One region of the Mesorhizobium sp. M0152 genome, then DNA from elsewhere that is predicted to be linked to it. Evidence: riboswitches for the same ligand, from Rfam matches in the RefSeq annotation. Region 1 holds a riboswitch; the other holds the start of a gene.
The links. A riboswitch is a leader RNA that binds a small molecule or an ion and turns the genes downstream of it on or off. The one in region 1 is predicted to bind S-adenosylmethionine.
Positions count from the first base shown of each region.

Region 1 (10,636 bases):
CCGAGGCTGACGTGGTATTCGCCGACGGTGTCGAACATCCACACAAGGCCACGGATATCCTGGAGTAGGACTAGGCTTTATCGCTTCAGCAAAAACACTGCCTGCTGGCCGAAGAAATTCCAGAACCACCACGGCATCGACAGGCCGATCTTCTGGCCGTTGGCGTCGAGCGCGGTTGCCCTCTCCACCGTCGCGCCAAGCTCGTCGCACAGATTGACGAAGTCGCGGATGGTGCAGAAATGGATGTTGGGCGTGTCGTACCAGGAATAGGGCAGGTCCTTGGTCACCGGCATGCGGCCCTTGACGAACAGCGACAGGCGCACCCGCCAATGCCCGAAATTGGGGAAGGAAACGATGGCGCGGTTGCCGATCCTGAGCAATTCGTCGAGCACCAGTTTCGGATTGCGGGTCGCCTGCAAGGTCTGCGACAGCACGACGAAATCAAAACCCTTGTCGGGATAGAATTGGAGGTCCTTGTCGGCATCTCCCTGAATGACCGAGAGGCCGCGCGCCACGCATTCGTTGACGCCGCGCTGCGACAGTTCAAGACCGCGGCCGTCGACCTGCTTGGTGTCCTGCAGCAATTCGAGCAGCAAACCATCGCCCGAGCCGACATCGAGCACGCGGGATCGCGGCGGGATGAGGTTGGCGACGACTTCGAGGTCGACGCGCTGGTCGCGGTTGACGCTCATGGTTCTTTCCTTGGCCAGGCACATTTTCCCAATTCGGACGATGCCCGATTTTGCCGGATCATAGACTTAGCCCTCTCGCCCTCGCGGCCGAGCCGATGAAGCCGTTGATGGCGGCAAACAGTTCCGGTTCGTCGAGCAGGAAGGCGTCATGGCCGCGATCGGTCTCGATCTCGACGAAGGACACCGATGCGCCGGCGGCGTTGAGCGCATGCACGATCGAGCGGCTCTCCTCGGTCGGAAACAGCCAATCCGAGGTAAAGGACACCAGGCAGAAGCGGGTTTTCGTGCCGGCGAAGGCGTCGGCCAACAGGCCGCCATGGTCGGCGGCGAGGTCGAAATAGTCCATCGACCGCGTCATATAGAGGTAGGAGTTGGCGTCGAAACGATCGACGAAGGTCATGCCTTGGTGGCGCAGATAGCTTTCGATCTGGAAGTCGGCGTCGAAGCCGAAGGTGAGCGCCTCGCGATCCTGCAAATTGCGGCCGAATTTGCGGTGCAGGGCAGCTTCCGAAAGATAGGTGATGTGGGCGGCCATGCGCGCCACCGCCAGCCCTTTTTCCGGGCGCTTGCCGTGTTCGAAATATTTGCCGGCATGCCAGTCCGGGTCGGCCATCACGGCTTGCCGGCCGACCTCGTGGAAAGCGATGTTCTGCGAGGAATGGCGGGCGCCAGTGGCTATCGGCAGCGCCGAGAAGACGCGCTCCGGATAGCTCGACGCCCATTGCAGCACCTGCATGCCGCCCATCGAGCCGCCGAGCACGCAAAACAGCTTTTCGATGCCGAAATGGTCGATCAGCATCTGCTGCGCGCGCACCATGTCGCGGATGGTGATGACCGGCAGGTCGAGCCCGTAGGGTTTGCCGGTGACGGGGTTGGTCGAGGCCGGACCGGTGGAGCCAAGACAGCCGCCGATGACGTTGGAGCAGATGACGAAGAAGCGATTGGTGTCGATGATCTTGCCGGGGCCGATCAGCACTTCCCACCAGCCGGGTTTGCCGGTCACCGGATTGGTGCTGGCGACGTGCTGGTCGCCGGTCAGCGCATGGCAGACGAGGATGGCATTGGAGCGGGCGCCGTTCAGCGTACCGTAGGTCTGGTAGGCGATCTGGAATGGCGACAGCAGCGTGCCGGCGTCCAGCTTCAGCGGCTTGTCCGCCCCAAAGCGCAATACCGGGCTCGACGGTTGGTCGGCCTCGTTGGTCTTCCCAGCGCGCAGAGCGGCCATTCGCATCTCTCTTGCTGCACCTTGCCCTGCGAAAATCGCCGCCGATGCGTTCGTCCGGCCGGCAGCGGACAACAAAAAACCGGCATTTGCCTTCACAAAGCCGGTTACGTCCACGCAAACGGCCCTTTAGCGAATTGTTTAACGTGGCTGCAAGCCGACCGGCCAAATCACCACGGAACTGATGCTGCCCTTCTAGAACTCGCCCGCCTTGCCGTCAATGCCGAGGCTGGCCTCACCGCCAGCTCTCGACATTGCCGGTCACGGCTTGTATTTCCGCTGCGGCTTCCCTGCGGAAGCGTTCTCGACGGATTTTGCGACATGAGCCAGATACCGGACAAGGCACGTCCAACCCCGCGCGCGGGCATCATGGATATCGATGCCTATGTGCCGGGCAAAAGTGCCGCGCCCGCCGGCGTCGCCAAGGTGTACAAGCTGTCGTCGAACGAGAATCCGCTCGGGCCCTCGCCCAAGGCGATCGAAGCCGCGCGCGAGGTCGCCGGAAAGCTCGACGTCTATCCCGATGGCACCGCCCGGCGGCTACGCGAGGCGATCGCCGAGGTGCATGGCCTCAACGCGCAGAACATCATCTGTTCCAACGGTTCCGACGAGATCCTCGGCCTGCTGGCGCAGACCTATCTCTCGCCCGGCGACGAGGCGATCTTCACCGAACATGCTTTCATGGTCTACAAGATCTACATCCAGTCGGCAGGCGCCACGCCGGTCGCGGTCAAGGAGACCGACGAGCGAGCCGACATCGACGCGATGCTTGCCGCCGTCACGCCGCGCACCAAGATCGTCTTTCTCGCCAATCCCAACAATCCGACCGGCACCTATGTGCCGTTCCAGGAAGTGCGTCGCCTGCATGCGGGCCTGCCGCGCAACGTGCTTCTGGTGCTCGATGCCGCCTACGCCGAATATGTCCGCCGCAACGATTACGAGGCCGGCATCGAACTGGTCGGCAGCGCCGAAAACGTGGTGATGACCCGCACCTTCTCCAAGATCGGGCTTGGCGGCGCGCGGATCGGCTGGATGTATGCGCCGATGCGCATCGTCGACGCGATCAACCGGGTGCGCGGCCCGTTCAACGTCAACGCGACGGCGATCGAAGCCGGTATCGCGGCGATCCGCGATCGCGACCATGTCGAGCGCAGCGTCGCGCACAACGAGACCTGGCTGGCATGGCTGAGCGAGGAATTGACCAAGCTCGGATTGCGGGTGACGCCCAGCGTCGGCAATTTCATCCTCATCCATTTTCCCGACGACCAGAGGCATTCGGCAGCCGCGGCGGACGATTATCTGACGGCGCGCGGCTATATATTGCGGCGCGTTTCCGGCTATGGCTTTCCCAACGCGCTGCGCATGACCGTCGGTACCGAAGAGGCCAATCGCGGCGTTGTCGCCGCACTCACGACATTCCTGAAAAGCTAGAACGCCATGACATCACCGATGTTCGAAAAGATCGCGCTGGTAGGCATCGGCCTGATCGGCTCGTCGTTGGCCCGCGTCATCCATCGCGAGGGCCTAGCCCGCCACGTCGCCATCTCGACCCGCAGCGCCGCGACGCTGATGCGGGCGAAGGAGCTCGAGCTTGGCTCCTCCTACACCACCGATGCGAAAGAGGCGGCCCGCGACGCGGATCTGATCATCGTGTCTGTGCCAGTCGGCTCGTCCGGCGCTGTGGCGGCGGAAATCGCGCCGGAGCTGAAGCAAGGCGCGATCCTCACCGATGTCGGCTCGACCAAGGCATCGGTCATCGCGCAGATGCAGCCCTACGTGCCGGCAGGCGTCCATTTCATTCCCGGCCATCCGCTGGCGGGTACGGAGAAATCCGGTCCGGATGCCGGATTCGCCGATTTGTTCGACAATCGCTGGTGCATCTTCACGCCGTTGCCCGAGACCGACCCGGATGCGCTGGAGAAGCTGTCGGAATTCTGGCGCCGCTGTGGCGCCAATATCGACACGATGGACCCGCAGCACCATGACATGACGCTGGCCATCGTCTCGCATCTGCCGCATATCATCGCCTACAATATCGTTGGCACCGCCGACGATCTGGAATCGGTGACCAAGACTGAAGTGATCAAGTATTCCGCCTCCGGCTTTCGCGATTTCACCCGTCTCGCCGCATCCGACCCGACCATGTGGCGGGATGTATGCCTGCACAACAAGGACGCCATCCTCGAAATGCTCGCGCGGTTCTCGGAAGACCTGGCGTTCCTGCAAAGAGCAATCCGCTGGGGCGACGGCGAAAAACTCTTCGATCTGTTCACCCGCACCCGTGCCGTACGCCGTTCGATCATCGAGGCCGGCCAGGACATCGACGTGCCTGATTTCGGCCGTCAGGCGGTCGAGCATCCGGCAAAGAACTAGGTGTTCCCCGCCTAAAGCGCGTCGCGTTTGAACGGATTCATGCGACGCGCTTGGGTTCTTGTTCTAATGCATGTCGTTATCGCAAAACCGCTGCGCATTTTTGCGCGACAGGCGTTAGCTCGCTGGCCAGTGGCTTTCCATCATCGCCAGCGTCTCAGTCCGGTCTGGCGCGCCCAGCCTGCCGCCGAAGCGCAGGCATTTGAGCGCGGCGGCGGCACTGGCAAAACGCAAGGCCTGCTCCACCGGCAGGCCTTCCGCCAGCCCGACGGCAAAGGCGCCGTGAAAGACGTCCCCGGCGGCCAGCGTGTCGACTGCCTCGATCCTTGGCGCCGCGACATGACGGGACGCTCCCGCCGTTCGATCGAACCACCAGCTTCCCGCCGCGCCGCCGGTCACCGCGACAAATGCATCGGTGCGCCCGGCCAGCACCTCGCAGGTCAGGCGTGGATCGAGGTGCTGACCGCACAGAATGCGCGCCGCCGGCTCGGAGGCCACGATGTGCGATGCCAGCGGCAACAACTGCTCCAGCACATCTCGCGGCGCGGTGTCGGCATCGAGGATCGCCGGCCGGCCGATGGCGCGTGCCGCCTCCAGGGCAAGAGCAGCCGCACCCGGCCAGCGCACGTCGACCAGCACGGCATCGAATGCGGAGAGATCGGCGACCGGTAGAGCCTCGGGATCGGCCTGCGCGAGCCTGTCGTAGAAAGGCACGATGATGCGTTCGCCTTGCGCATCTACCAGGATCGAGGCCAGTGCCGAGCGGGCGCCAGGAACGCGGCGGACATGAGTGCAATCGACGCCCTCGGCCTCGATCGCGGCAACCAGATGGTCGCCGACCAGATCATCGCCGGCGCTTGCCCACAACGACACTTCGGCTCCCAGCCGATGCGCGGCGCAGGCAGCACTGGTCGCCATGCCCGAGGCGATCTGGATGCCGTCGGAGGCGATGAACTTCCCCTGATTGGCGGGCAGGGTCTCGACGCGCAAGATGGTGTCCAGCGTCAGCGCGCCAACACTCAGCAGCTTCACGGGTCTGGCCATGGCAGCGCTATTCCACCGGCTTGATCTTGCCCAGCGGGATGAAGCCGAGCGACGCCTTGCCCTTGACCACCTTCAGCGGCAACGACGGTGCGTTGCCGAGCATGGCCAATGCGGAAAAACCCTGTTCGATCGCATTCTTCTGCTCGGGTATGGCGCCAGCAAGGATCGATGCCACCGCCTTCGGATCCTTGATTCTGATCATCAGATCGGCATCGACGAGGCCCCCGGCATCGACCGACAGCGGTCCCGAAACGGTGACGCGCGCCGTGCCCGACGACAGGTCGAGGTTGCGGATCTCGATCATCTGGCCGCGCAGGCTTTGCACATGCGTGCCGATCAGAGCAACGCCGTTTTTCAGCGTGACGTCGCCGCTGGCATCGAACGGCGGCAGCACGCGTCCGCCGACGGCATCGGGATCGATCTCAAGATCGATGAAGCTGCCGAGATAATCGAGATCGCCTCCGTTCGGCTGCAATTGGCCGGCCGCCTTGCCGGCGCTGAACAGTTCCACCGGATCGGCGTCGTCAGCCGGATCGGTCTGACCGGACAGGCCCTCCGCCCGCAGCGAAATCCGCCGTGGCAGCGGCCATGACAGGTTGATATTGGCCTGCAGACTGTCCCAGTCGATCCACAGCGGCACCATGCCCGGAACCGAGGTTCTGAGCGGACCGCGCATGTCGGCCACCGGCGACAGAGGCTGGATGATTTGGGCGACGGCATGGATGGAGCCGGCGGATGCCGCGATGTTCCTGGTGTCGTCCTGATAGGCAAGGCTATCGCAGGAGACGACAAAGCTCAGGGGATAGCCGCTGACCTGGAGATTGGCGCAGCCGGCCTCGACGCCATTCTTGTTGAGCGCGGCAACTGCCTTGTCTGCTTCGCTCCTGACCCTGTCGGCCAGATAGAACCAGCCGCCGCTATAGACGGCGAACAGCACGACGATGAACGCCGCAAGCCACCACAGACGGCGACGGTTACTCGGTTGGCGCTCGTCGCTTGACGTCATGCTTTGGCTCTCATTAACGCAGGTGTTGTGAAACGTATGGGGTGTCGTGAAAACGCATGGGGGTGTTGCGGACGGATTTTCGATTCCGACGACAATAGGTAGACAGAGACGGACGGAAAAAACACCGATTCCCTTGCGGTGTTGCCATTCTTTGCAATCAGGCGCGGCGATATGGGCGTTTTTGGGTGTTTGGCTATGGTTCGCTGATATGGCGGCCGGGTTTCGCGCATGTGGAGACGCAGCGCGCGCGCCTTTACGGCCATCGACGCTCGCTTTGCGTTTATTCCTTCGTGCACCGCGGCACGCGCCGCCGCCCGGGCCTGGTGCTCGGCCTCGACTGTGGCGGCTCCTGCGTGGGCCTGGCGTTCCGCGTTCCCGGCGAACTGCGTGACGAGGTCATGGCCTACCTGCGCGAGCGCGAACTGGTCACCAGCGTCTATCTCGAACGCATGCTCAAGATCCGCCTCGACGATGCGCGCATGGTCGAGGCGGTGGCTTACATCGTCGACCGCAAGCACCAGCAATATGCGGGCGCGCTGGACGTCGCGGATGCGGCGACCGTGGTGCGCGGCGCTGTCGGCCAGTCCGGCAACAACGAGGAATACGTGCTCAGCACGCTGAAGCACCTAGAGGCGCTGGGCATCCGGGACCACTGGCTGGAAGAGGTGGCCAGGCTGGTCGCGCCCGACGCTACATGGTGAAGATCTGCTTTCCGAGGTCGGCGTGGTCCAGGCTGTTGGCGATGGCAAGCTTGAACGATGCCAGCGGATGAAGCCCGCCAACTGGAACATGAAAATCCGGTTGGCCGAAGACGTCGACAATCTCGCGCAGGGTCGGACTGTCGGCTTTCACCGGTGGCGAGAAGAAGTAGCGGTAGATATTGGCCCTGATTTCGACGCCGCTCAGCAGCACGTCGAAATTGTGCAGTTCGTAGCGTTCCGTGCTCATGCCGCCATTGATGACCATCTGACCGCCAAGCGCGAGGCTGCGGATCAGTTCGCCGCTGACAGGCCCGCCGACATTGTCGACGATGCCGTTCAATCCGGTACCGCCGGTGATGTCCAGAACCGTCTCGCGGACACCGGCCTTGAGGTCCGAGAGGTCGAGGACGGCGGTTGCTCCAAGCGTCTTCAGATCCAGGCCTTCATGGAAGCGGCGCACCACCGACAGCACGTTGATGCCGCGCCGCTGGGCGAATTGCATGACCATTGTCGATATCGACGAATAGCCGGCCGTGACGGCCAGCCACTGGCCCGGCTGGACGCGGGAATCGGCCAGCAGATCCCAAGCCGTAATCGGGTTGACCATCTGCCCGGCGCGTTCGAGCGGATAGTCGGCCGGCAATGGGATCAGCCATTCAGTCGGCACGGCGGCATACTCGGCCCAACTGTTGTAGTAGCTGAACGCGACCAGCGTGCCGGGCCGCAGGGCGACATTGGCGCCCACCCGCTCGACAATGCCGGCACCGTGGTTTCCGGCGACCTGGCGCGGAAAGAGCGGTTTCTTCGGTTCGGGGTAGAGGTTTTGAATGAACAGGAAATCGCCCGGGTTGACCGACGCCGAGACCATCCTGACCAGCACCTCATTGTCGCCGATCTGCGGGACGGGAATGTCGTCGAGATAGAGAACGTCGCGCGGGGAACCGATCCCGTCGAACACGATTGCCTTCATTTTCAGTCTCCAACGGCAAGCCCGGCGCCACACCCGCATCGGCGATGCCGGAAAGCTAGGATCGTCTCGAAGGAATTCGAATTGGCAGATTTGACAATCTATGTGCTAAAACTGTCAAATTCGTATGGTCTGCGGAGAGGAACCTGGTGGCCACTGTTCACGCCGCGATCTGGCTACCGTCGACCTTCTATTCGGCGGTCGCCGCCACTCTTGTCGAGATGTTCGATCTGGTGAACACCATCCGGGGCGAGCCGGCGATCTCCTTCGAATTCGTGGCGCGGCAGCCGGACGCCACCACCACGCCCGGGATTTCCTTTCAAACCAGGCGCGAGCCGTCCAGGCGGATGGACGTGCTGATCCTGCTCGCCATGCCCGGCATGCAGATACCCGAACTGGTGGCGTCGCTGGAGAAAGAGGCGCGCCATGCCGCGTCCATCATCGCCAGGGCGCAACGCGAGGACGCCATCATCGCCGGACACTGCGGTGCCGGCTACTTCCTCGCCGGTGCCGGTCTTCTCGACGGCAAGCGGGCGACGATCTCGTGGTGGCTGAAGACCGACGCACGTCGCCGCTTTCCGAAGGTGCGCTGGGACGCCTCCCGCGTCCTCGTCCAGGAGGGGCGCATCTACACGTGCGGCGGGGGCTTTTCCGGCCTCGAACTTGGCCGGGCCCTGCTCAGGGATCTTGGCTTTGCCGAGGAAGAACGCCTCGTGCGCAAGCTGCTGGTGCTGCCGCCGTCGCGGCAGGTGCAAACACCCTACGAGTTTCCCTGCCGGACCTGCCGTCGCGGGAACCTTTTCGCGACCGGGTCGAAGCGTTGGCGAAAAAACAACTGCGCAGGCTGGATCTCGCTCTTCTCGGCAGGGAGCTCGGCCTCGCTCCGAGGACGCTTGCCCGTCGGTTCTCCGACGAACTGCACACGACACCCGGACGCTGGATTCAGGACCAGCGCATCGACGCGGCGAAATCGCTGCTGGAAAGCACCAGGCTCGGAATTGTCGAAGTCTGCTATCAGGTCGGCTATCAGGATGCGGCGTCTTTCAGCCGGCTGTTCATGCGTGCGGTCGGGCTGTCACCCGGCGAATACCGGCGTCAGAATCAGTAACCCGAAAAATTGTCGGCGCGGCGAATGACGCCGATTTGAACCCGCCGCCAGATCGAAAAGACTGCCAGCCCTTTGATGTCGGCCAGGCAAGACCTAGGTTAGGCTCCGAACCTCAGCCGCGGGGCCGCCCCGCCCATCCCAGCAATCACGGAGATACGTCTTGCAGAAACGCCGCCTCGGTCGTACCGACCTTTCCATCGCGCCGCTGGTTCTGGGCGGCAACGTCTTCGGCTGGACCGCCGACGAGAAAACCTCGTTCGACCTGCTCGACCGCTTCGTTGGCGCCGGTCTGAACGCCGTCGACACGGCGGATGCCTATTCGCGCTGGGTGCCCGGCCACAAGGGCGGCGAATCGGAAACCATCATCGGCAAGTGGATGAAGGATCGCGGCAACCGCGATCATGTCGTGGTGGTCACCAAGGTCGGTTCGGATATGGGCCAGGGCCACAAGGACCTGTCCGCCGCCTATATCGAAAAGGCCGTCGATGCGTCGCTGAAGCGGCTGCAGACCGACTTTATCGACCTCTATCTGTCGCACTGGCCGGATCCGACGACGCCTTATGAGGAAACGCTTGGAGCTTACGAGAAGCTGCTCGCCAAGGGCAAGATCCGTTACGCCGGCTGCTCCAATCTCGACGCCAGCCAGTTGCGCGCCGCGCTTGATGTGGCGAGCCTGCGCAGCCTGCCGCGCTACGAGGTGTTGCAGCCGGAATATAATCTCTACGATCGCTCGTCCTTTGACGGGCCATTGCGCGATCTGTGCGTGGCCGAGGATATCGGCGTCATCACCTATTTCAGCCTGGCCAAGGGCTTTCTCAGCGGCAAATACCGCAGCGAGGCCGATCTCGGACAAAGTCCGCGTGGTGGCGGGGTGAAGGACTACCTCAATGCGCGCGGCATGCGGATATTGGCAGCACTCGACGCAGTGTCGGCCAGGCATGCGGCCAGGCAAGCGGAAGTGGCGCTTGCCTGGGTAATGGCGCGGCCAGGCGTCACCGCCCCGATCGCCAGTGCCACAAAGGCGAGCCAGATGGACAGCCTGATCAAGGCTGCGTCGCTGAAGCTGAGCGCCGACGACATGGCCGAGCTCGACAAGGCCAGCAGCTGAAGCGCTGGCGGTGTTTGGCTGATCGCTCTTGCAGGCGAACCTTCGCTTCAGGCTTTCGCGCCGAGCTCCCGCAACCGCTTCACCGCCGTGGCCGGAAGAGGCGGCGGGCTGGGCGCGCGGGATGCTTCGATAAGGAGTTGGTCGCAGGCAGCCTCCGTTTCACCGATCAGCCGTGCCATGAATTCGTCCTTGCCCAATCCCGGTGGTATCGGCGGCAGGAAGCGCGCCTTGATAATGCCGGGGTAACGCAGAAATTTCCGACGCGGCCAATAGAGGCCGGCGACATGGGCGACCGGCACCACCGGAACCCCAAGCTGCGAATAGATTTCGACAATGCCGTATTTGTAGGCCGGCTCGTCGCCCGGGGCCCGGCGCGTACCTTCGGGATAGATGATCAGCTGGCGCGGATTGCGCGCCA
Region 1 covers NZ_JAMYTH010000034.1:10,288-20,923, forward strand. The annotation lists partial or broken gene NKJ26_RS26025 (DUF1330 domain-containing protein) at 1-68, shown strand, start outside; gene metW (methionine biosynthesis protein MetW) at 78-692, opposite strand; gene metX (homoserine O-acetyltransferase MetX) at 751-1,917, opposite strand; SAM riboswitch at 2,024-2,101, opposite strand; gene hisC (histidinol-phosphate transaminase) at 2,236-3,345, shown strand; gene NKJ26_RS26045 (prephenate/arogenate dehydrogenase family protein) at 3,352-4,287, shown strand; gene NKJ26_RS26050 (sugar kinase) at 4,402-5,328, opposite strand; gene NKJ26_RS26055 (DUF2125 domain-containing protein) at 5,336-6,334, opposite strand; gene NKJ26_RS26060 (gamma-glutamylcyclotransferase) at 6,520-7,035, shown strand; gene NKJ26_RS26065 (quinone oxidoreductase family protein) at 7,025-8,005, opposite strand; gene NKJ26_RS26070 (AraC family transcriptional regulator) at 8,130-9,110, shown strand; gene NKJ26_RS26075 (aldo/keto reductase) at 9,271-10,218, shown strand; gene NKJ26_RS26080 (lysophospholipid acyltransferase family protein) at 10,266-10,636, opposite strand, start outside.

Region 2 (10,636 bases), on a different contig from region 1:
CAAGGTGACCGTCATCCGTGACGGGCGCACCATCGAAACCTTGGCCAAGAAGGACATCTCGGAAGACCGCATCATCACCTCGATGGTCGGCCGTTCGCTCGACGACCGCTATCCGCCACGCGAGCCTGACATCGGTGAAGTCGTGTTCGAAGTGAAGACTTGGTCGGTCTATCACCCGCTCCATGCCGAGCGGCAGGTGATCAAGGGCATCGACATCAATGTGCGCAAGGGCGAGGTGGTCGGCATTGCTGGGCTGATGGGCGCCGGGCGAACCGAATTCGCGATGAGCCTGTTTGGCCGCTCCTATGGCCGCCGCATCACCGGCGAGGTGCTGCTCAAGGGCAAGCCGATCGATGTCTCCTCGGTGAGCAGGGCAGTCGAGCACGGCATCGCCTATGTGACCGAGGATCGCAAGACCTACGGCCTCAACCTCATCGACCACATCAAGCACAACATTACGCTGGCCAATCTCGGCGGCGTGTCGCGCCACAGCGTGATCGACGATTTGCGCGAGCTTGCCGTCGCCAACGACTATCGCAAGCAGACCAATATCCGCGCTTCCAGCGTCTATCAGATGACCGGCAATCTTTCCGGCGGCAACCAGCAGAAGGTGGTGCTGTCGAAATGGCTGTTCGCCGACCCGGAAGTGCTGATCCTGGACGAGCCGACGCGCGGCATCGATGTCGGCGCCAAATATGAAATCTATACGATCATCGCGCGCCTCGCCGCTGAAGGTAAGGCGATCGTGGTCATCTCGTCGGAAATGCCAGAACTGCTCGGCATCACCGACCGCATCTACGTCATGAACGAAGGCCGCATCGTCGGCGAAATGCCCGCGGCGGACGCAAGCCAAGAAAAAATCATGCGCGCCATCGTTCGGGGAGAAGGAAAAGCAGCATGAGTACGGAAAGCGCCCCCGCCCCGCAGAGCAACGTCGCCGAGGATGTAGGGCAGCGTCCACGCATCGCCGTATCGGCGCTGACGACGAACCTGCGCGAATACGGCCTGATCCTGGCGCTGATCGCCATCATGGTGTTCTTTCAGTTCACCACGTCGGGAACGCTGTTCAAACCGGTGAACCTGAGCAACCTGGTACAGCAGAACTCCTTCATCATCGTGATGGCGCTCGGCATGCTGCTGGTCATCGTGTCGGGCCATATCGACCTCAGCGTGGGGTCCGTGGCCGGCTTCATCGGCGCGCTGGCGGCGATGATGATGGTGATCTGGCCGCTCGGGATATTCAGCAACCCGCTGGTGGTTTCGATCGTCTGCCTGATCGTGGGCGGCCTGATCGGCGCGGCGCAAGGCTACTGGATCGCCTATCATCGAATACCGAGCTTCATCGTGACGCTGGCCGGCATGCTGATCTTCCGCGGCATCTGCCAGGCGCTGCTCGGCGGCGGATCTTCGGTCGGGCCGCTGCCTGCCGGCTTCAAGGCGCTCAGCTCCGGCTTCATTCCAGACGTCATCGGACCGCTGACGCTGATCCCGCCAACGGTGAATGCAGCCGGCAAGACGATTTTGGGCAGCGGCTTGACGCTGCACATGACGACGATCGTGCTGGGCCTGGTCGCTGTTCTGGCCTATGCCTATTTCGGGCTGCGGACGCGACGCAAACGCGAACGCCACGGCTATGAGGCCGAGCCCTTTCCCCTGTTCGTCATCAAGACGCTGGTCGGCAGTGCGCTGGCGTTGTTCCTGGTCTACCAGTTCGCCAGCTACAGGGGCCTGCCGGTGGTGCTGCTCGTCATGGGCTTGCTGATCTCGCTGTTCGTCTTCGTCACCAAGCGCATGACGATCGGCCGCCGCATCTATGCAATGGGCGGCAATGCCAAGGCCGCGCAGCTGTCGGGCATCAAGACCGAACGGCTGACGCTGATGGTGTTCATCAATATGGGCGTGCTGTCGGCGCTTGGCGGCCTGATCATCGCGGCGCGCCTTGGCCAGGCCGTGCCGGCCGCAGGCCTCGGCAGCGAACTCGACGTCATCGCCGCGGTGTTCATCGGCGGCGCCTCGGCGATGGGTGGCGTCGGTCAGGTCATCGGCGCGGTGGTCGGCGGCTTTATCATGGGCGTGATGAACAACGGCATGTCGATCATGGGCGTCAATGTCGACTGGCAGCAAGTGGTCAAGGGCCTGGTGCTGCTCGGCGCCGTGATCTTCGACGTCTACAACAAGAACAAGGCTTGAACAGGCTTCAGGCCAGGCAAGCAGGAGGCATACGGTCGCGGCGCTGCCGGCATTCGCCGGCTCGAAGAAGTCCCCTCAGGGACCGGGCTCGCGAGCGCAATCCGGATGAAGAGTTCAACCCGTGGCGCGGCCAGTCCGAGCCGCGCAGTTTAGGGTTTGCCAAAAGGCAACCATGCCAAGACATATGAGAGAGGACTGATAATGCTGATCTCGCAGATTCTCGACGACGCCGAGACCATCCGTGTCGTTGCCCGCAACGGCGGCAAGACCCGGATCATCAACGGGGCGCGCAGCGTCTATTCGCTGGCGATGGAAGCCGCCCGCACCGGCGTCGGCCTCGCCGCGCTGATCGAGCGCAAGGGGCTCGGCGAGACGATCGACCTGGAAGCCGCCTACAAGAAGGGGCGGCTTTTGTCGCCGATCAACCATCCCGATCCGGCGCATCTGCATCTGACCGGCACGGGGCTAACGCATCTCGGCTCGGCGGCGACGCGCGATTCCATGCACAAGAAGCTCAGCACCGATGGCGAGGAGCAACTCACCGATTCCATGAAGATGTTCCGCATGGGCCTGGAAGGCGGCAAACCCGCGAAAGGCCAGGTCGGCGTACAGCCGGAATGGTTCTACAAGGGCAATGGCACGATGGCCGTGGCGCCTGGCGCGGCACTGCTGTCACCGGCGTTCGCCAAGGACGCCGGCGAGGAGCCCGAGATTGCCGGCATCTATGTCATCGGCGACGACGGCGCGCCGTTCCGTGTCGGCTTCACGCTGTCGAACGAGTTTTCCGACCATGTCACCGAGCGTGTGAACTACCTTTTCCTTGCCCACTCCAAGCTGCGCAACGCCTCGTTTGGGCCGGAGATCCTGGTCGGCGATCTCCCCGCCGATGTCCGGGGCGCCTCGCGCATTTACCGCGACAGCAAGATGCTGTGGGAAAAGCCGTTCCTGTCGGGCGAAGCCAACATGTCGCACACCATCGCCAATCTCGAACACCACCATTTCAAATATTCGGCCTTCCGCCAGCCGGGCGACGTGCATGTGCACATGTTCGGCACCGCGACGCTGTCCTTCGCCGACGGTATCAAGACCGAAGCCGGCGACGTTTTCGAGATCGAAGCCACGGATTTCGGCCTGCCGCTGCGCAACCCGCTTGAGATCGAGCAGCCGGTGAAGGTGGCGGTGAAGGCGCTGTGATGGGGCGATCTCCCCACTCGCGGGGAGATCGGCAGTTTCTCAATAGATGTCGAAGTCGAAATACTTGGCCTGGATTTTCTTGTAGGTGCCGTCAGCGACGATGGCGTCGATGGCCGCGTTCAGCTTGTCGCGCAGCGCGGTGTCTTCCAGGCGCACGGCGATGCCGGCTTCGGTCTCCGTGCCCTTGACGTCGCCGACCATCTTGCAGCAGCCGTCGCTCGCCTTCTTCATCCAGTCCATCAGCACGAACTTGTCCGAGAGGACGGCGTCGAGGCGGCCGTTCTGGAGATCGGTGATCGCCTCTTCCTGGGTCGGGTAGAGCTTCGCCTCGGCGCCTGCCTTGCCATAGACGTCCTGGGCGTAGTTGGCCTGTGTTGTCGAAGCCTGTGCGCCGACCGTCTTACCGGCGAGTGCCGCCGGTTCGGTCGAGGCGATGTCGCTGTTCTTCAGGGCGACGAGCGAGAGCGGTGTCGTATAGTATTTGTGGGTAAAGGCGACCTGCTTCTTGCGCTCCTCGGTGATGCTCATCGAGGCGATGATGGCATCGAACTTCTTGGCCTGCAGGGCGGGAATGATGCCGTCCCAGTCCTGCGTGACGATTTCGCACTCGACCTTCATCTGCGCGCACAGGGCGTTTGCGATGTCGATATCGAAGCCGACGACCTTGCCGTCCGACGTGATGGTGTTGAACGGCGGATAGGCGCCCTCGGTGCCGATCTTGATTTTTTCCGCCGCCTCGGCCGACAGCGAGCCGGCACCGAGCGCCAGCATGGCGGCCGCCGCCCCCGACAGGATCCATTTCGAAATCTGCATCTTCTTGTTCCCCTTGAGTGCCGTCATGTCGAGGCCGGCAACGGCAGCCAAGCATGGCCCGCCATGACAGGCAAGTATTTTGCCTGACTGGAATCGACGTTCAGCGCGCGGCGCGAAAATGCTTCGACAATTTCAGGCCCTGCGCCTGGTAGTTGGAGCCGAGATCGGTGCCATAGAGCGCCTGTGGCCGTTTCAGCATGTGTTCGTAGACCAGCCGGCCGACGATCTGGCCATGATCGAGAATGAACGGCACTTCATGGCTGCGCACTTCGAGCACCGCCCGGCTGCCGGTACCGCCAGCCGCCGAGTGACCGAAGCCTGGATCGAAGAAACCGGCGTAGTGAACGCGAAACTCGCCGACCAATGGATCGAAGGGTGTCATCTCAGCGGCGTAAAGCGGGGGCACATGCACCGCCTCCTGGCTGACCAGGATGTAGAACTCGTCCGGGTCGAGCACCAATTCGCCGGCGCCGCTCTTGTGGATCGGCTCCCAGAAATCGACGACCTCCTGTGCTGCGCGCTTGTCGACGTCGACGAGGCCGGTGTGATGCTTGCCGCGATAGCCGACCAGCCCGCTTTGATCGCCTTTGAGGTCGATCGACAGCGCGATGCCGCCGCCGGAGATGTTCGGCGGCTCGGTGGCGACAAGCATCTCGGCGCGATGCAACTCGCTCAGTTCGGCCTCCGACAAGAGCGCGTTGCCGGTGCGGAAGCGTATCTGCGACAGGCGCGAGCCAGTGCGCGCAACGATCGGGAAGGTGCGCGGGCTGACTTCGAGGTACAGCGGGCCATGGTAGCCGGCGGCGATCTTGTCGAACTCGTGGCCGCGGTCGGTCATGACACGGGTGAAGATGTCTAGCCGTCCGGTCGAGCTCTTCGGATTGGCCGAGGCGGAAATCTTCGCCGGCAGCGCCAGGGTTTCGAGCAGGGGCACGATATAGACGCAGCCGGTTTCCAGCACGGCGCCGTCGGCGAGGCTGATCTCGTGCAGCTTCAACCGGTCGAGTTTTTCCGACACCTTGTGGTTGGGCCCGGGCAGGAAAGAAGCGCGCACCCGCCAGGCCTTGTCGCCAAGCCTCAGATCGAGGCTGGCCGGCTGGATCTGGTCGGCATCGAGCGCGCGCGGCGACTTCAGCGCGCCGGACTGGAACAGCGCCGAAATGTCCTGATCGGGAAGAATGCCTGTCTGCCGCAAAGGCCGCCTGCTCCAAGACCGGGCGATTTCTTGTCGCAGATCCCTGCCGCAAAACCGTGGAACGCTTCTGCCGAACCTGCTTGGTACAACTCTCTTAATGAAGCCGACAATTGACGCAAGCGTGGCGCGGGTCTAAAGGGTCGTTATCCCGTGGTGATTTGGCCGGTCGGCTTGCAGCCACGTTAAACAAGTCGCTAAAGGACCGTCGGGCCGCGAGGCCGTATGGACCGGTTGCGACTTTCGCGGCCGGTTTTTTTGTGTCTGGAACAAAACAATGAGCACCAAGAAGCGTAACTGGAAACCTCAGACCGCACTCGTGCACGGCGGAACCCTGCGTTCCGGCTTCGGCGAAACCTCCGAGGCGATGTACCTGACCCAAGGTTATGTCTATGAAACGGCGCAGGCCGCCGAAGCTCGCTTCAAGGGCGAGGAACCGGGCTTCATCTATTCGCGCTACGCCAATCCGACCGTCGACATGTTCGAGAAGCGCATGTGCGCGCTGGAAGGCGCGGAGGATGCACGCGCCACGGCCTCCGGCATGGCGGCGGTGACGGCGGCGCTCCTGTGCAGCGCCAAGGCTGGCGACCACATCGTGGCGGCGCGCGCGCTGTTCGGCTCCTGCCGCTGGGTGGTCGAGACGCTGGCACCGCGGTACGGCATCGAGGCCACGCTGGTCGACGGCACCGACATCGCCAACTGGGAAAAGGCGGTCAGGCCCAACACCAAGCTGTTCTTCCTGGAAAGCCCGACCAACCCGACGCTGGAAGTCGTCGACATCGCCGCCGTCGCCGCGCTTGCCAATTCGATCGGCGCGCGGCTTGTCGTCGACAATGTCTTTGCCACGCCCTTGCAGCAGAAGCCACTGCAGCTCGGCGCGCACATCGTCGTTTATTCGGCGACCAAACACATTGACGGCCAGGGCCGCTGTCTGGGCGGCGTGATCCTGTCGGACAAGAAGTGGATCGATGAGAATTTGCACGATTATTTCCGCCACACAGGTCCGAGCCTGTCCCCCTTCAATGCCTGGACGCTGTTGAAAGGCCTGGAGACGCTGCCCCTGCGCGTGCGCCAGCAGACGGAGAGCGCCGGCAAGATCGCCGATTTCCTGGCCGAGCAGCCGCAGATTGCCCGCGTCATCTATCCCGGCCGCGCCGACCATCCGCAGGCCGATATCGTCAGGAAGCAGATGTCGGGCGGCTCGACGCTGATCTGCCTCGAGGTCAAGGGCGGCAAGCAGGCGGCCTTCGCCTTGCAGAACGCGCTGGACATCGTGCTGATCTCCAACAATCTCGGCGACGCCAAGAGCCTGATCACCCATCCAGCGACAACGACGCACAAGAATTTGAGCGACGAGGCGCGGGCCGAACTCGGCATCGGGCCGGGTACGCTCAGGCTGTCGGTCGGCCTGGAAGATAGCGACGATCTTCTGGAAGACATCGCACAGGCGTTGAAGGCCGCAATATAGGATCGGCCCAGGTAGCGCGCCTGGCTGCCATCAGGCACTCGACGGCGTCTCTTCCAGTTCGGCGGCCTTGGTGCCAATGGTCATCGCGTTGCCGCGCCAGTCGACGGCGCCGCCAAGCCAGCCGCGCGCCCACATCCCCGGCACGATCATGTCGCGCATCATCATAGCCGCGATCATGCGCGGCGACAGGTGCCAGCCCTTGCCCCAAGCCAGGGCGCATTCCGGAAGATAGAAGGCCGCCAGCACGGCGACGAAGGTCAGCGGCAGGCTGAAACCGGCACTCGCCGCCGCTACCAGCGCAAGCACCAGCGGCACCGCGGCGCCGGTCAGGATTTCGGGCGCGAAGAAGAGCGGGAAGGTGACGCGGCGCAGTCGCGCCCAACGGGCCTGGCGCGACCAGATCTCGCCAAGCGTGCGCCGGCCGAGCGGCTGCTCGAACGGCGAGGAAACGAGATTGACGCGCAAGCCGAGGCCGTTCACCAGTTTGGTCGCGGCGGCGTCCTCGGCGATCTCAGCCGCCAGCGCGCGGATGCCGCCATTGGCGTCGAGCATCGGCTTGTTCCAGAGCATGCTCTTGCCCTGCGCGAAGCCAAGGCCGAGCGCCTCGCCGGCATATTGCCAGCGGGCCTGCAGCGTGTTGAGGAAGGCGCATTCGACATCGGCCCAGAACCCGTCGGGCCGGGAGCCGATCGGCGTCGAGCAGACAAGACCGGTTTCCGGCCCCCATGCCGCCAGCAGATGCTGGACGTAATCCCTCGGCATCAGCACGTTGGAATCGGCAAGGATAACCCAGTCGTGGCGCGCCGCCTCCCATCCCTTGACGCAATTGTTGAGCTTGGGATTGGCGCTGACGCGGTCATTGCCGATCAGCAAGCGGGCGGGCACGGCGGGAAAGCGGGCGGTGGCGGCGCGGATCAGTTTGACCACCGGATCGTCGGCATGGGCGACACAGAAGATCAGTTCGTAGCGTGGCCAGTCGAGCGAGAAAGCGCGTTGCAGCGTCTCGCGCGTAAACGGCTCGACGCCGCGCGAAGGCACGACGATCGACACCGGCATCGGCTTGCCGGTCGGCGGTGCCATGATGTGGCGTCGCCTCAGGCGCGAGGCGGCGAGCACGATGCTGGCGATGTTCAAGACAATGAGAGCAGTAGAAAGCGATGCGGCTATGAGAGCGAGTTCCATCGAGATCCGGTCACTCCACAAAAACCGGCCCGCGCAGGGCCGTTTTCGACAGTTCGACAGAGCGCCCGAGTCGCCCGGCGGTGGTTGGCGCACACCATCATTGTCATGTGTCACTTAAATGACATTGTTTGTCGGCACCTGCCCCCTCAGGGTTGGCGACAAAGGCCGCGCTCCGTTGACCGAACCGCGGAGAGCGCCGAAAGTTCCGCCTGGATTGTTTGGAGCCGCTCATGTATCGCGCCGTCACGCGCCAGATCGAAGTGCAGGTCAGGCCATTTTACCTCGAGGATCGCTCGGATCCTTCGGAGAACCGCTATGTCTGGGGCTACCACATAACGATCGACAACCAGTCGGACGAGTTCGTGCAACTGTTGTCGCGCTATTGGCACATCACCGACGGCACCGGCCGGGTCGAGGAGGTGCGCGGCCCCGGCGTGGTCGGCGATCAGCCCGAGCTCAATCCCGGCGACAGCTATCAATACACGTCCGGCTGCCCGCTCCCGACGCCGTCAGGTATCATGGTCGGGCACTACACGATGCGCAACAAGCGCGGGGAGACGTTCGACGTCGCCATCCCCGCTTTCTCGCTGGACCTGCCGGGCAAGCGGCGGACGGTGAATTAACGGTTGGCGAAGGCTCCGACGACAGCGTTTTTCTCCCGTCATTAACGGCGAGAAATGTCCGGCAGGACAATGAGAGGCAGCATCGGACCGCGGGGGCATCTCCAATGCACAACCGCGCCTGCGGACGCGAGACAATCGCCCAAAAACCAGCGCCGCCCCTCATCCACCCTCCGGGCACCTTCTCCCCGCAGAACGGGGAGAAGGAAGGTGCTTATTGAGCCGCGAATTCCGCGGGGTCGAAATCGTACTGCGTCGAGCAGAACTCGCAGGCGACATGGATGCCGCCATCTTCGGTGCTATCCTTGATCTCCTGCGCCGAAAAGCCCTCGAGGATGCCACGGATCTTGTCCCTGGAGCATGAGCATTGATCGGTGACGGGGACGCCGCCGAAGACGCGTACGCCATGTTCGTGGAACAGACGATAGAGCAGCCGCTCGGCGCCGATCGTCGGATCGATCAGTTCGGTCGGCTCGATGGTGCCGAGCAAGGCCAGCAATTCCTGCCAGGAATTGTCGGCTGGGTCGTGGATCTCGTCGCGCGGATCGCCGTCGCCGCCCGGCAGGTCCGGAATGCGCATGCGCTCGGGCGACTGCGGCAGGAACTGAGCCAGGATGCCGCCGGCGCGCCACTGTTCGCGCGCGCCGCCGACGCTTGGCGTCAACAACTTGGCGACCGAGAGCCTGATATCCGTCGGGATCTGTTCCGATTGGCGGAAATAGGTGCGTGCCGCGTCTTCCAGCGTTTCGCCGTCGAGTTGGACGATACCCTGGTAACGCTGCGTATGAGCACCCTGATCAATGGTCAGTGCCAGCACGCCGCTGCCGAGCAGCGTCTGCTGAGACGTTTCGCCGGCTGCGACCAACGCCTCTAGCCGGTCGGCGTCGAAACGCGCATAGGCCCGCAGCGCCGAGGGCGTCGAGAAATCCGCGACCAGCATGTCGACTGGCCCGTCGGTGCGGGTCTGCAGGATGAACTTGCCCTCGAACTTGAGCGAGGTACCGAGCAGTACCGTCAGAACACAGGCTTCCGCCAGCAGCCGGGCGACCGGCTCGGGGTAGTCGTGACGGCCGAGAATGGCATCGAGCATCGGCCCGAGTTGGACGGTACGGCCGCGCACGTCGAGCGGACCGACCTCGAAGGGCACGACGTGGTCGTCGCCGGCATAGCCGAACTCGCCGAGTTTGGGATGATGTTCAGTCACTTGATAAGTTTCCAACATGACAAGGCTCCAGGGCGCGGCCATGCCGCCCTCTCGGGAGCATGCGACGAAACGCGCTTGATTTGCGTGATGCGGCGCAGATAGGCATCGCACTCGCGCAGATCAAGCTCGCAGACACTTCAGGCGCCAAGACACTTCAACCGCCAAGACACTTCAAGCGCCAAGACACCAGGCAAGCACGGCCTTCTGCGCATGGAGCCGGTTCTCGACCTCGTCGAAGACCACCGAATGTGGGCCATCGATGACCTCGTCGGTCACTTCCTCGCCGCGATGCGCCGGCAAACAATGCATGAACAGCGCGTCCGGCTTTGCCTTGGCCATCAGTTTGGCATTGACCTGATAAGGCGAGAACACGTTGTGGCCGCGGGCGCGGTGCTCCTGGCCCATCGACACCCAGCAGTCGGTGACGATGCAGTCGGCCTGGTCGACGGCTTCCTCGGGCGAGCGGGTGAATGAGAGCTTGCCGCCATGCGCCTGCGACCAGTCGACATGCTTCTGTGCCGGCTCGCTGCCTTCTGGCACGGCGACGTTGAGGTTGAAGCGGAACCGCGCCGAGGCCTCGAGCAGCGAATGCAGCACATTGTTGCCGTCGCCGGTCCAGGCGATGGTCTTGCCGGCAACCGGGCCGCGATGCTCCTCGAAGGTCATGATATCGGCCATCAGCTGGCAGGGATGGGTGTCGTCAGTCAGCCCGTTGATGACCGGAACGGTGGCGTTCTCGGTGAGTTCGAGCAGCCGCTCATGCGAGGTGGTGC
Region 2 covers NZ_JAMYTH010000033.1:51,637-62,272, forward strand. The annotation lists gene mmsA (multiple monosaccharide ABC transporter ATP-binding protein) at 1-901, shown strand, start outside; gene mmsB (multiple monosaccharide ABC transporter permease) at 898-2,190, shown strand; gene araD1 (AraD1 family protein) at 2,392-3,384, shown strand; gene NKJ26_RS25915 (ABC transporter substrate-binding protein) at 3,424-4,197, opposite strand; gene NKJ26_RS25920 (2'-deoxycytidine 5'-triphosphate deaminase) at 4,298-5,392, opposite strand; SAM riboswitch at 5,533-5,610, shown strand; gene NKJ26_RS25925 (O-succinylhomoserine sulfhydrylase) at 5,667-6,857, shown strand; gene NKJ26_RS25930 (ceramide glucosyltransferase) at 6,888-8,039, opposite strand; gene apaG (Co2+/Mg2+ efflux facilitator ApaG/CorD) at 8,270-8,662, shown strand; gene NKJ26_RS25940 (Hsp33 family molecular chaperone) at 8,874-9,905, opposite strand; gene argF (ornithine carbamoyltransferase) at 10,035-10,636, opposite strand, start outside.
Region 2: it holds a riboswitch for S-adenosylmethionine, as region 1 does, so the genes downstream of both, NKJ26_RS25925 (O-succinylhomoserine sulfhydrylase) here and metX (homoserine O-acetyltransferase MetX) in region 1, are expected to answer to the same signal.